Linked DNA regions of Labrenzia sp. VG12. The main gene of each other region encodes a partner of the protein of the gene in region 2 in a complex. Links are inferred from orthologs where the notes say so. Each region holds a gene or a part of one and is shown on either strand. Other genes may lie near its edges. The genes, in order: eno, CHH27_RS07125 and pnp.

The links.
Region 1: the proteins of CHH27_RS07125 (region 2) and eno are in contact, whole or in part, in a solved structure (PDB 2FYM), measured with the Escherichia coli proteins. The link is inferred for Labrenzia sp. VG12 from one-to-one orthologs.
Region 3: the proteins of CHH27_RS07125 (region 2) and pnp are in contact, whole or in part, in a cryo-EM structure (PDB 9QH0), measured with the Escherichia coli proteins. The link is inferred for Labrenzia sp. VG12 from one-to-one orthologs.

Annotation. Positions count from the first base shown.
Region 1 is NZ_CP022529.1:1,263,002-1,266,862, forward strand. The notes cover bases 1-2,792. They hold eno (phosphopyruvate hydratase), read left to right. Parts: upstream 1-655; coding sequence 656-1,930; downstream 1,931-2,792. Other genes in these bases: kdsA (3-deoxy-8-phosphooctulonate synthase), read left to right, coding at 1-514; CHH27_RS05725 (DsbA family oxidoreductase), read right to left, coding at 2,000-2,674; CHH27_RS05730 (response regulator transcription factor), read right to left, coding at 2,791-2,792. Also shown: more of CHH27_RS05730, read right to left, coding at 2,793-3,861. UniProt on the Escherichia coli protein: Catalyzes the reversible conversion of 2-phosphoglycerate (2-PG) into phosphoenolpyruvate (PEP). It is essential for the degradation of carbohydrates via glycolysis.
Region 2 is NZ_CP022529.1:1,559,302-1,563,767, reverse strand. The notes cover bases 795-4,191. They hold CHH27_RS07125 (ribonuclease E/G), read right to left. Parts: upstream 3,833-4,191; coding sequence 995-3,832; downstream 795-994. Outside these bases: CHH27_RS07135 (pyridoxal phosphate-dependent aminotransferase), read left to right, coding at 1-87; CHH27_RS07130 (DUF2478 domain-containing protein), read right to left, coding at 183-701. UniProt on the Escherichia coli protein: Endoribonuclease that plays a central role in RNA processing and decay. Required for the maturation of 5S and 16S rRNAs and the majority of tRNAs. Also involved in the degradation of most mRNAs.
Region 3 is NZ_CP022529.1:4,668,272-4,672,329, reverse strand. What follows is about bases 337-3,325. They hold pnp (polyribonucleotide nucleotidyltransferase), read right to left. Parts: upstream 2,905-3,325; coding sequence 769-2,904; downstream 337-768. Other genes in these bases: rpsO (30S ribosomal protein S15), read right to left, coding at 3,225-3,325; CHH27_RS21640 (EAL domain-containing protein), read left to right, coding at 337-696. Outside these bases: more of CHH27_RS21640, read left to right, coding at 1-336; more of rpsO, read right to left, coding at 3,326-3,494; CHH27_RS21625 (hypothetical protein), read left to right, coding at 3,776-4,058. UniProt on the Escherichia coli protein: Involved in mRNA degradation. Catalyzes the phosphorolysis of single-stranded polyribonucleotides processively in the 3'- to 5'-direction. Also involved, along with RNase II, in tRNA processing.

The DNA.
Region 1 (3,861 bases), 300 kb from region 2 along the record:
CGTTCTGCAGATCCCTGCATTTCTGTGTCGCCAAACCGACCTTCTGGTTGCCGCCGCAAAAACCGGCGGTGTCGTCAACGTCAAGAAAGGCCAGTTTCTTGCGCCCTGGGACATGAAAAATGTTCTGGACAAGGTAACGGGCTCCGGCAATCCAAACGTCTTGCTGACCGAACGCGGTGCAAGCTTTGGGTACAACACGCTTGTGACCGACATGCGGTCCCTGACCATTATGGCGCAGACCGGTGCTCCGGTTGTTTTCGATGCAACCCATTCTGCACAGGCTCCGGGAGGACAAGGTGGTTCTTCGGGTGGCGATCGGACCATGGTACCGGTCCTTGCGCGTGCTGCAGTTGCTGTTGGCGTCGCTGGCCTCTTCATTGAAACCCATCCGGATCCCGACAAGGCACCGTCCGACGGTCCGAACATGGTGCCGCTGAGTGAGCTGGAAGCACTTCTTGCGCAGCTCAAGGCACTTGATGCGGTTATCAAGACTCCGGCTGTAGCCGCCGAATAGATTGTTTCAGCCGCATCCTTGGATGCGGCTTTCTCATGTGGAGCCATGCTCCGTTTCTCACGCCGGTCTGCCGGCGTCCACTAATGCCGGACCCCGTCCGGCAAACGTCAGTACTGCTACTTGTGACAGGGAGTTCATTCCATGACCGCCATTATCGATGTCATCGGCCGTCAGATCTTTGACAGCCGCGGCAATCCGACCGTTGAGGTCGACGTATTCCTGGAAGATGGCTCCTTCGGCCGTGCCGCCGTTCCGTCCGGCGCGTCGACCGGCGCGCATGAAGCCGTTGAACTGCGCGACGGTGGCGACCGCTACATGGGCAAGGGCGTTCAGAAGGCCGTTGATGCCGTCAATGGCGAGATCTTCGAAACGATCGGCGGCCTTGAAGCCGAGGATCAGCTGCAGATCGACCAGGCGATGATCGACCTTGACGGCACACCGAACAAGGCCCGTCTTGGCGCCAATGCAATCCTGGGAGCGTCCCTTGCCGTTGCCCGCGCTGCAGCCCAGGCGTCCGGTCTGCCGCTCTACCGCTATGTCGGCGGCACCTCCGCCCGCACCCTGCCGGTGCCGATGATGAACATCATCAATGGCGGCGCCCATGCCGACAACCCGATCGACTTCCAGGAATTCATGATCATGCCGGTTGGGGCCGAAAGCCTCAGTGAAGCCGTTCGCATGGGCTCTGAAATCTTTCACACGCTCAAGAAAGCCCTGAACGCTGCCGGTCACAACACCAACGTTGGTGACGAAGGTGGCTTCGCACCGAACCTGGAGTCGACCGACGCAGCCATCGGTTTCGTCATGAAATCCATTGAAGCGGCCGGATACAAGCCGGGAGAAGACGTCTATCTGGCGCTTGACGCCGCTTCGACCGAATTCTTCAAGGACGGCAAATACGTCCTGGAAGGTGAGGGTAAGTCACTGGCACCTGAGGAAATGGCTCAGTATCTCGCCGATCTCGTGTCCCGCTATCCGATCATCTCCATCGAAGACGGTCTGGCAGAAGACGACTGGGACGGCTGGAAGGCCACTACGGACCTTGTTGGCAACAAGTGCCAGCTGGTCGGTGACGACCTCTTCGTGACCAACTCCGAGCGCCTGCGCAAGGGCATCGACATGGGTGTTGCCAACTCCATCCTGATCAAGGTCAACCAGATCGGCACACTGTCCGAGACACTTGATGCCGTCGAAACCGCCCACAAGGCCGCCTATACCGCCGTGATGTCGCACCGGTCCGGCGAAACCGAAGACAGCACGATTGCCGACCTGGCCGTTGCCACCAATTGCGGACAGATCAAGACTGGTTCCCTGGCCCGCTCCGACCGGCTCGCTAAATACAATCAGCTGATCCGGATCGAGGAAGAACTGGGCCCGCAGGCTATCTACGCAGGCCGGTCCATCCTGAAGGGCTGAGCCTTGCCTCTCTGAAAACGAAAAACCCCGCAGAAACTGCGGGGTTTTTTGTTGCCTGCTTTCGGGCTTCTACTGGGACGCGGCAGCCTGCGGGTTGGTTCTTGTTTCTTCCGCATGCAGCAGGGCGGCGGCAATCGTTTCTGCCTTCTCGGCACCGGCCAGAACAAACCGCCCGTCGATGATGAAGCAGGGAACGCCGGACACTCCAGAATTGACAGCGTTTTCGATCTGGGCCGTAACCTTGTCGAGATCGGTTTCCGTCTCCAGGAGCTGTTCCACCAGATCGGACTGCATGCCGGCTTCCTCGGAAATCCGCACCAGCGTTTCGGATTTGGTCAGGTCTTCTCCGTCAACAAAATAGGCCTTGAAGAGACGCTCAACCACCTCGTCCTGAAGATCGTCCGCGCGAGACCACAGGATCAAGCGGTGGCAATCGAGGGTGTTTGGGGACAGCCTGATATCCACGAAAGCAAACGGGATGCCTTCTTCCTGACCCGCCGTCCGGATCTGGCTGTAAAAGGCATTAGCCCGATCCATCCCGCCGAACTTGTCGCTGAGATACTGCTGCCGATCCTTGCCGGACTTCGGCAGGGTCGAATCCAGCTGAAAGGGGTGCCAGCGCACCAGAACATTCAGTTGCGGCACAGAGCGGAGCGCGGCTTCCAGCCGTCGCTTACCGATGTAACACCACGGACACATCACATCCGAAATGACATCGACGGTGAGTGGGGCTACATCTGTCATGCGACTTCCTGATTTCTGACTGGTTCATTCAAGGCTAGTGCCTTGTGGGTATTTGCCAAGCCCCATTTCGTGGCAACGTTAAGGCAAGGCCCCAAAATTGCGCGAAATGCGCCGGTTTAAAGCACTGTATGGGTCAAAATCGAGTTGATCCGTTTTTGAAGACGCGTGGTACCGGCTTCGTTTTTCAGAACGGCAACGGGACCGACGTCCCGAATGAGACATACAAGATCCTCGTCCCGGCTGGTGGCATCGGCGATCGACAGCAAAGTCGCATTGATTTCCTCAAGCTCTTCCAGGGAGGTAACGGCGATACCAAAATTTTCCGGTTGAAGACGCATCTCCCAGAGATCCAGCCCCCTTGCAGCCAGCTGGTTGCTGCAGGCTTCCAGATAGGTTGTGTAGTCTTCGACCGCCAGACCGCCGACATTGACCTGCTGACGCAGCCACATGTGGCTTTCGGCAAGCACCCGGTCTGCAAGGCGCCGCCTCTTGCCGAAGCGGATAGCGGCGTTCAGGCGTTTGACCAGTGTTTCCTTGCGGTTTTCTCCAACAAGAACGTCCGAGGCGCCATTACGGAACAACAGCACCAGATCTTCCTCGCGCTCACACACGGCAAGGACCGGCAGGCCGGCGAAGCGGGCATCCCGTCTGATCTGCTGCATATAGTCAATCGCGTCATCAAACGGAGCATCAATGACAACCGCGTCGAACGCCCGTTTGGACATGAATTCAACGGCCATGTTGCCGTCGAACGCGCCGACGACCTCGACCTTCTGGTCGCTGGCATCCTGCCATTCCAGAAAACGCCCGCTCAGGCCAACAACGAGCAGGCTGCTGGACCCTGAATGATGCGGCGCGGAGCCGAAACCGGGAATGCGACCAAAAACCCGACGGCGCAATTGTGCCTCGTCAGAGCGCAACAGCGCGCGCTGATGAATGCAAATCAGCATCAGGAGAACTTCGTCTGGCACGATCCGGTCGATCACCGCCGTGGGCTGAAGCCCGTCCGGCAACAGGTCGTCGCTACCCGTAAGGAGATAGAAGGGGACTTCGCAGACGAGGTTCCTGATCTGCGGCATCAGCCAGTCGAAGAAAGCCGTTTGCTGCCCCTGTTCGAGCTCTGCCACGTCAACCACGACCGCCGCCGGCAGCGCCAGGGGTAGCCGGCTTCCGCGGTCAAACATTTT
Region 2 (4,466 bases):
GACTTCCTGCGTTTTTCCTTTGCCGGTGCCCATGAAGACATGAAAGACGCATTGGACAGGTTGTCCGGCTTTCTCACGCGTTCTTGAGACCGGACAAGCTGCTTGGCAGGGCGGTCGGCAATTCTTCAATCGCCCGACGCTCTTGCGTGTCTCATCAGAAAAGCAGGGCTATCTTTCGGCCGTCATCTATGGCCGGCCCCCGCAGCATTGCGGCACCAAGACAAAACATGTTCTTCATCGGCCGGCAGGAGATTGGCAGGAGCTCCTGTGAAGTCCTCGAAAGCTGCGCGATGCGGATCGGAAAGACCGATCAGGACCGGAATACCGCTTTCAATTGCCTTTGAAATCAAGGCTCGAAAACCGCGTCCTTCCGCCTCGCTCAGGCCGAACTTGTTCAGCATGACCAGATCTGCACCTTGCTCGGTGAGACGGGTCTCGGCGACGCCTGCTGCTTCGGCAAGCGCACCGGCATCCAGCCGGCAGGCTGACGAGCCGGCGCCGAGATCCTGGCTTATGCGAATGGACATGCCATCCGGCAAAAGCCGCAGCGTACTGTCGCAATGTGCCATCTCGGCATCCGCAACCGGTACCCGTAACGCACCGACCAACCGGCATCCGTCATCAGCCAACCGATCTGCCACCTTGTTCAAAAGGTGGTCGGTTGCAACTTGACCTGTCAGGGGAATGCACGCGATATCCATTCTCACACCATAAGCTTGGTCCATGGCGGACGTGTTCACCGAATTCAAAGGCCATATGAGCCTTCCGGTCCGCATTCCGCCTTGCGATTCCGCAATTGCTTCCACACCTTCGGTCTCATTGGACGGTGTTTTGAGTTCGTTTGATCCCTGACATCAGGTTTCGAACCGGCCAAACGCGCGCTCCGCATGAATCTCATCGAGCCTGACGTTCCTGCTTCGGGTTCGCAGATTGAAATCCAAGCGCAAGAAAAAAGGCGGCCAATGGCCGCCTTTTTGACTGATCGAAACAGATCCTAGAAGAACGAGCGGCCGCGTTGCCACCATCCGCCGCGCTTCGGCTTGTCTTCCTGCGGTTCACCGGATGTTTCGCTTGTCACCACCGGTTCCGCGGGAGCGGAGGGCTGCTGTGGCTCTTCTTCTTCCGCAGCTTCGTTGGCAACGGGCTGTTCGGAAGTCGGCGTATCGACAACGATGGTTCCGGTTTCGCTTTCGGCTGCGACTTCGGCTTCCCCGTCCGCCTCGGCAACCACCGGCTCTTCAGTCGTTTGCGTTTCGGCCGGATCGACGGGTGTTTCTTCAACCGGTGCCGGGATTTCCTCGGTGGTCTCCGGAGCAGATGCGCTGGCGTCTTCACCGTCAGAGGCCACGGCTTCCGTCACCGGAGCTTCGCCGTCAACCTGTTGTTCGCTGTCGGTTTCAGCACTGCCGTCAGCTTCGGCGGTCTGTTCCTCGCCAGCTTCGGACGCGAGTGTTTCGCCTTCACCTTCACCATTGCGGCGTCCGCGGCGGCCACCCCGGCGGCCACGGCGCCGCTTGCGGCGGGGTTCGTCGTCACCTGCCTCGTCGTCAGAAGAGCGGGCTTCCTGCGGCTGCGCGTCAGCATCCGCGTCGCCATCCTCGGCAGCTGCCTGTTTGGTGTCGCCATTTTCCTGCCGGCCGTCGCTACCGCCTCTGCGGCGCTTGCGCCGACGGCGGCGCCGGCGGCCGTCACCTTCGCCTTCACCTTCGTCCTCGGACGCGGCTTCCTGATAATCCGGCTGTTCGGTGTCCTCGTCGATGATCTCGACCGTGTCGGGCTGAACGGTCGGCGAGGGCGCCGGGAACCGGTCGCGGTCAACCGCTGCGCCGCGTTCCAGAACATAAAGCTGGCCGTTGACCATGTCGTCCGCATGGACTTCGATCTCGATCGCAAACCGGGTTTCAAGATCGACCAGGTTGGAGCGTTTCTGGTTCAGGATGTAGAGCGCGACCTGTGTGGTCGTCCGCAGGATCAGGTTATGCGATGCGCCCTTGAGGAGATTGTCTTCAATGGACCGCAAGACGTGCAGCGCAACGGACTCCACAGAGCGGATCATGCCGGTGCCCTGACAATGCGGGCAAGGCGTGGTCGAGCTTTCCAGGACCCCGGTGCGGATGCGTTGGCGCGACATTTCAAGCAGGCCGAAATGCGAAATCCGGCCGACCTGGATACGCGCCCGGTCGTTCTTCAGGCAGTCTTTCAGCCGACGCTCGACGGCCCGGTTGTTTTTCGACTCCTCCATGTCGATGAAGTCGATCACGACCAGACCGGCCAGATCGCGCAGGCGCAGCTGGCGGGTGACCTCTTCGGCCGCCTCCAGGTTGGTCTGCAGCGCGGTGTCCTCGATGTTGTGTTCGCGGGTGGACTTGCCCGAGTTCACGTCGATCGACACCAGAGCCTCGGTCTGGTTGATGACAATGTAGCCGCCGGATTTCAACGTCACCTGGGGCGAGAACATCGCATCCAGCTGCGGTTCGACACCATAGCGGATGAAGAGAGGCGAGGGGTCGCGGTATGGCTGGACGTTCTTCGCGTGGCTCGGCATGAGCATGCGCATGAAGTCCTTGGCCTCGCGGTAGCCTTCATCGCCCGCCACAAGGACTTCATTGATGTCCTTGTTGTAGAGGTCGCGGATGGAACGCTTGACCAGGCTGCCTTCCTCGTAAACGAGACTTGGCGCACTGGATTTCAGGGTCAGTTCGCGCACATTTTCCCAAAGCCGCATCAGATACTCGAAATCGCGTTTGATCTCGGCCTTGGTCCGGCTGGCGCCGGCAGTACGCAGAATGACGCCCATGCCCTCCGGCACGTCCAGTTCCGAAGCTATCTTTTTCAGGCGCTTGCGGTCTGTCGGCTGGGTGATCTTGCGTGAGATGCCGCCGCCACGGGCGGTGTTCGGCATCAGCACCGAATAGCGGCCAGCCAGGGACAGGTAGGTGGTCAGCGCGGCGCCCTTGTTGCCGCGCTCTTCCTTGACAACCTGGACCAGAATGATCTGGCGGCGCTTGATGACTTCCTGGATCTTGTACTGCTTGCGCAGCGGCACGACGCGCTCGGGGACTTCTTCCATCGCGTCTTCGGCGCCAACGGATTCAACAGCGTCCTCATCGTTATCGCTGTCGTCATCGTCGTCGGACTTGCGGCGCCGGCGGCGGCCACGCGTCCGCACCGGAGCTTCGGCCTCGGTTTCCTCTTCGGCGTCGTCTTCCTCGGTTGAGGCTTCGGCGTCGCTTTCGTCTGCCTCGGCGTCGTCGCTGGAAGTCTCGTCGCTTTCGGCTTCAGGAGCGCGTGCGCTGATGCCACCTTCGTCCGAAGCCTCTTCGCCAGAAGTGTTGGAACCTTCCTCAGCGGCATTCGCTTCTGAAGTGACCGTCTCGGACGAATCTTCAGAAATCGATTCTTCCGCCGCGTCTTTCCGCGCGGCTTCGTCGGCAGGTTCTTCGATCTTTTCGCTGGCGACTGTCTCGGTCGACTCGTTCTTCGCTGCGCGCGAGCGGCGGCGGCGCTTGGGCTTTTCCTCTGCTTCAGCATCATCGCGCTGACGGTCGGCAGCTTCGGCCGCAAGCAAGGCCTCGCGGTCGGCGACCGGGATCTGGTAGTAGTCCGGGTGAATTTCGCTGAACGCAAGGAAACCATGGCGATTGCCGCCATATTCCACGAAAGCGGCCTGGAGCGATGGCTCGACCCGCGTGACTTTTGCTAGATAGATATTCCCGCGCAGCTGTTTCCGGTTTGCTGCTTCAAAGTCGAATTCTTCAACCCGATTGCCACGCACGACGACGACCCGGGTCTCTTCCGGGTGGCCCGCGTCGATCAGCATTTTGTTTGCCATTATTGAACGTCTCCACGGCAGCGCTCATGGGCGCGTATGCAAAACGCGCATCGCCCGAAAGGAGGATGGCTGCCGTACTGGTTTTGCTAAGATGAGAAAGGGCGTCTGCGCCCGGCGCGGTCGTATGATCAACGCAAGCGGCCGCTGGAGCGGTACCTTGCATTATGTCGATCACCATGTGCATCGCGCGGGTCCTTCGGGGCAACGCAGGCCCTTGAGTTAAGTCGTTGTACCAGGCCGGTCTGCAGTTCGGCATCATTGCCAGTCCTGCGTCCGGTCGCGGAAGGGGTCACCCGTTCTTGTCCGCCGCGTGCCTCGCCGGAAAAACTGCCATCTGTTTCAGGGCATTACGTCGCGAGGCGGGGCGGTCTCAAACAGACACCGCTACCTTGTCCGCTGCCTTCCAGGTCCTTCAATTCAACCGTCAGAACGGCCTCTGTCCTGTCGTTCGCAGGCCTTGGAATGCAATGACGTTGTGGATAGGTACCCATGTCCGCCATCTGGGAAGGTATCGGTATCGAACCGAAATCCGTAAGGTACTATTACGATCCGGAGCGTCGCAATGCAAGCAATGTGAATTGGATAAGGCATTTTCCTGTCGTTGTAGTTGGCGTATGACAGGTACAGCGGGGGC
Region 3 (4,058 bases), 3.1 Mb from region 2 along the record:
GAAAGCCTGGCGCGCTGGACCGATCCCCACCTGGGCACCGTACCGCCCACCGAATTCATCAAGGTCGCGGAAGATTGCGGCCTGATCGTTCCGCTTGGCGAATGGGTCCTGAGGGAAGCCTGCGCCTTCTTCCACTCCTGCAACCGCAACGGCCTGCAGCTGGACGGCATCAGCGTGAATATCTCGCCCCGCCAATGCCGGGATGACAGTTTTGTCGATCGTGTCACCGCGATCCTGGAAGAAATGGAAATGGATCCGACCCGGTTGCAGCTCGAAGTCACTGAAAGCGTGATGTTCGAGGACCAGCGGGTCGATCCGATCGAGATCCTGGACGCCATCAGCTCTCTGGGCGTGAAGATCTCGCTGGACGACTTCGGCACCGGCTACTCGTCGCTCAGCTACCTGAAACGTCTGCCGATTGACACGCTGAAGATCGACAGGTCCTTCATCATGGGTCTGGAACGCGACCAGGACGGCCAGGCCCTGGTCAAGGCAATCATCTCGATGGCTGCGTCGCTCGGTATTGATGTTGTCTGCGAGGGCGCAGAAACCCTGGCGCAGTGCGACCTGATCCACGCTTTCGGCTGCGCCCTGATACAGGGCTACAGCCTCGGCAAACCGATGTCCGGTGTCGACTTCCACCGGTTTCTCGCCAACATGAACGGCGTTGACGCCGTGGCAGCCCAGGCCGGCTGACAGCCCCCACAGGCCCAGAAACAAAAACGGGGCCACGCAGGGCCCCGTTTCCGGTTCTTGTGAAACGCGCGCTTATTCAGCGTCTTCGCGTTCCTTCTTCTCGATTTCCTGGCCGGTCTCCTGGTCAACGACCTTCATGGACAGGCGTACCTTGCCACGCTCGTCGAAGCCCATCAGCTTGACCCAGACCTTGTCGCCTTCCTTGACCACGTCGGTGACCTTGGCAACCTTGCGCGGAGCGAGCTGGGAAATGTGTACCAGGCCGTCCTTGGCACCGAAGAAGTTCACGAACGCGCCGAAATCAACGCATTTCACGACAGTGCCTTCGTAGATCACACCCACTTCCGGCTCAGCGGCAATGGAGTTGATCCAGTTGACGGCGGCCTTGATGGCCTTGCCGTCGGACGAGGCGATCTTGACGGTGCCGTCGTCTTCGATGTTGACCTTGGCGCCGGTCTTTTCGACGATTTCGCGAATGACCTTGCCGCCGGAACCGATGACTTCACGGATCTTGTCGACCGGGATCTTCATCATTTCGATGCGCGGCGCGTGTTCGCCAAGCTCGGACCGTGCCTCGGTGATGGCATTCGCCATTTCACCCAGGATGTGGATCCGACCGTCCTTGGCCTGGCCGAGAGCAACCTTCATGATCTCTTCGGTGATACCGTCGATCTTGATGTCCATCTGCAGCGCAGTGATGCCGTTTTCGGAACCGGCCACCTTGAAGTCCATGTCGCCGAGGTGATCTTCGTCACCCAGAATGTCGGACAGGACAGCGAAGCGGTCGCCTTCCTTGATCAGACCCATGGCGATACCGGCCACCGGCGACTTCAGCGGTACACCGGCATCCATCAGCGCCAGCGAGGTGCCGCAGACGGTCGCCATGGAAGACGAGCCGTTGGATTCGGTGATCTCGGAGACAACGCGGACGGTGTACGGGAATTCATGATGCGCCGGCATCATCGGGTTGATCGCACGCCAGGCCAGCTTGCCGTGGCCGATCTCGCGGCGTCCCGGGGAACCCATACGGCCGGTTTCACCGACGGAGTAGGGCGGGAAATTGTAGTGCAGCATGAAGTGCGCCTTGACGGTGCCTTCAAGCAGGTCGACGAACTGCTCGTCTTCGCCGGTGCCCAGCGTGGACACGACCAGACCCTGGGTCTCACCGCGGGTGAACAGCGACGAGCCGTGGGCGCGCGGCAGAATGCCGACTTCGGACGTGATCGCGCGAACGGTGGACAGGTCGCGGCCATCGATGCGGGAGCCGGTGTCCAGGATGCTGCCACGGACGATTTCCGCTTCCAGCTTCTTGAACTGCTCGCCCAGAACGTTGGCTTCGACTGCTTCGCCTTCAGCGGCGTTGGTGATCAGGGCTTCGACAACCTTGGCCTTGGCCGCATCAACCGCGTTCTTGCGCTCGGTCTTGGACGTGATCTTGTAGGCCTCGGCAACTTCACCGGCGACCATGTCCTTGATCTTGGCAAAGAGAGCGGAGTGATCCGGCAGGACCAGTTCACGCGGTTCCTTGGCAGCGGTCTCGGCCAGCTTGATGATGGCGTCGATCACCGGCTGGAAGCCCTTGTGGCCGAACATCACCGCGCCGAGCATGGTGTCTTCGTCCAGTTCCTTGGCTTCGGATTCGACCATCAGAACAGCGTCGGTGGTGCCGGCAACAACCAGATCCAGGGAGGATTCCGGCATATCGTCAACCAGCGGGTTCAGGACATATTCGCCGTTGATGTAACCGACGCGGGCGCCACCGATCGGGCCCATGAACGGAACGCCGGACAGGGTCAGGGCTGCGGAAGAGGCAACCATGGCCAGGATGTCCGGTGCGTTCTCCAGATCGTGGGAGAGAACGGTGATGACCACCTGGGTGTCGTTCTTGTAGCCATCGGCAAAGAGCGGACGGATCGGACGGTCGATCAGGCGGGAGGTCAGCGTCTCGTGCTCGGACGGACGGCCTTCACGCTTGAAAAAGCCTCCCGGAATCTTACCGGCGGCATAGGCCTTTTCCTGGTAGTTCACGGTCAGCGGAAAGAAATCCTGGCCCGGCCTCGGTTCCTTTGCGGAGACAACCGTTGCCAGCACTTTGGTTTCGCCATAGGTCGCCATGACGGCGCCATCGGCTTGGCGGGCAACCTTGCCCGTTTCGAGGATAAGCGGACGTCCGCCCCACTCGACTTCTACACGATGAATGTCAAACATCATCTGTCCTTACAGCTTTGCCCGGACTGGCCGCTTTCGGTACGGCTTGGTGATCGGGCACATTCCCGGTCGGCCCCGGATGGGCCGGTTACCGGCGGACAGGTCACGGGCAAGACAACAAGCTGCTTTCCAAAAGCGATTGAAAGAAGCTGGCAATCCTGCCCCATGACATGTCACGAGGCTTCTATAGAGCGTTTGCTTCCAAATGGAAACGCTCCAGTTCGGAATTACGCTGCGAAACGTGTGATCGGCTTCGCGACGCGTCTTCCCAAAGAAAAACGCGGCGGGACAGGCCCACCGCGTTTTGAAGGTCTGCGATCTTAGCGGCGAATGCCAAGACGTTCGATGAGCGTCTTGTAACGCTCTTCGCTCTTGCCGCGCGTGTAGTCCAGAAGGGACCGGCGCTGCGCAACCATCTTCAGAAGACCGCGGCGGGAGTGGTTGTCCTTGCCGTGACCCTTGAAGTGTTCGGTCAGGTTGTTGATGCGCTCGGTCAGGATCGCGATCTGGACTTCCGGAGAGCCGGTGTCGCCTTCTTTGGTCGCGTATTCCTTGATGAGCTCAGCTTTGCGCTCTGCAGTAATCGACATCGCTCTTTCCTTTCAAAGAGTGGAGGTCCGTTGACCGGACGCGTTGAACTGCCCGTAGGCCTGATCCGGATGTCTCCAGAGCCGAGATGTCGGTCAGCAAAGGATCTTCCCGGACGAATTGGGCCTTAGTACCCAATGGCGGCGGTATATGGCAGAAAACGCAGGGAAAAGCTAGGGAATTTTGAGTTGGCACTGAAGTTGTCACCCCAAAGCCGATACGCATTGTCAAAAGCAACAGAGCTGTTAGGTTCCGGGTTCAATCTATAAAGCGGATATTCCTTATGGGGCACCATATTCACGCGATCATTTGTCCGTTGCCGATTGACAACGAGCAAGCCAAAAGACTGGACTTACCAGTCCTGATAAACGCCGGTTTTGCCATCATACCGCTCCACTACTCCCATTCCGACTATTGGGAAAACAAGCATGGTAAAGCGTACGAATCCTACTCCGATATGATGCATGACAGCGCTACGACGCAGGAATTCGCCAGGCGACTGGGCATCACAAAGTTTGCGCTCGTCGAGACAGATTATTTTGGCGGTGTGGGGGAACAGTTTGCCA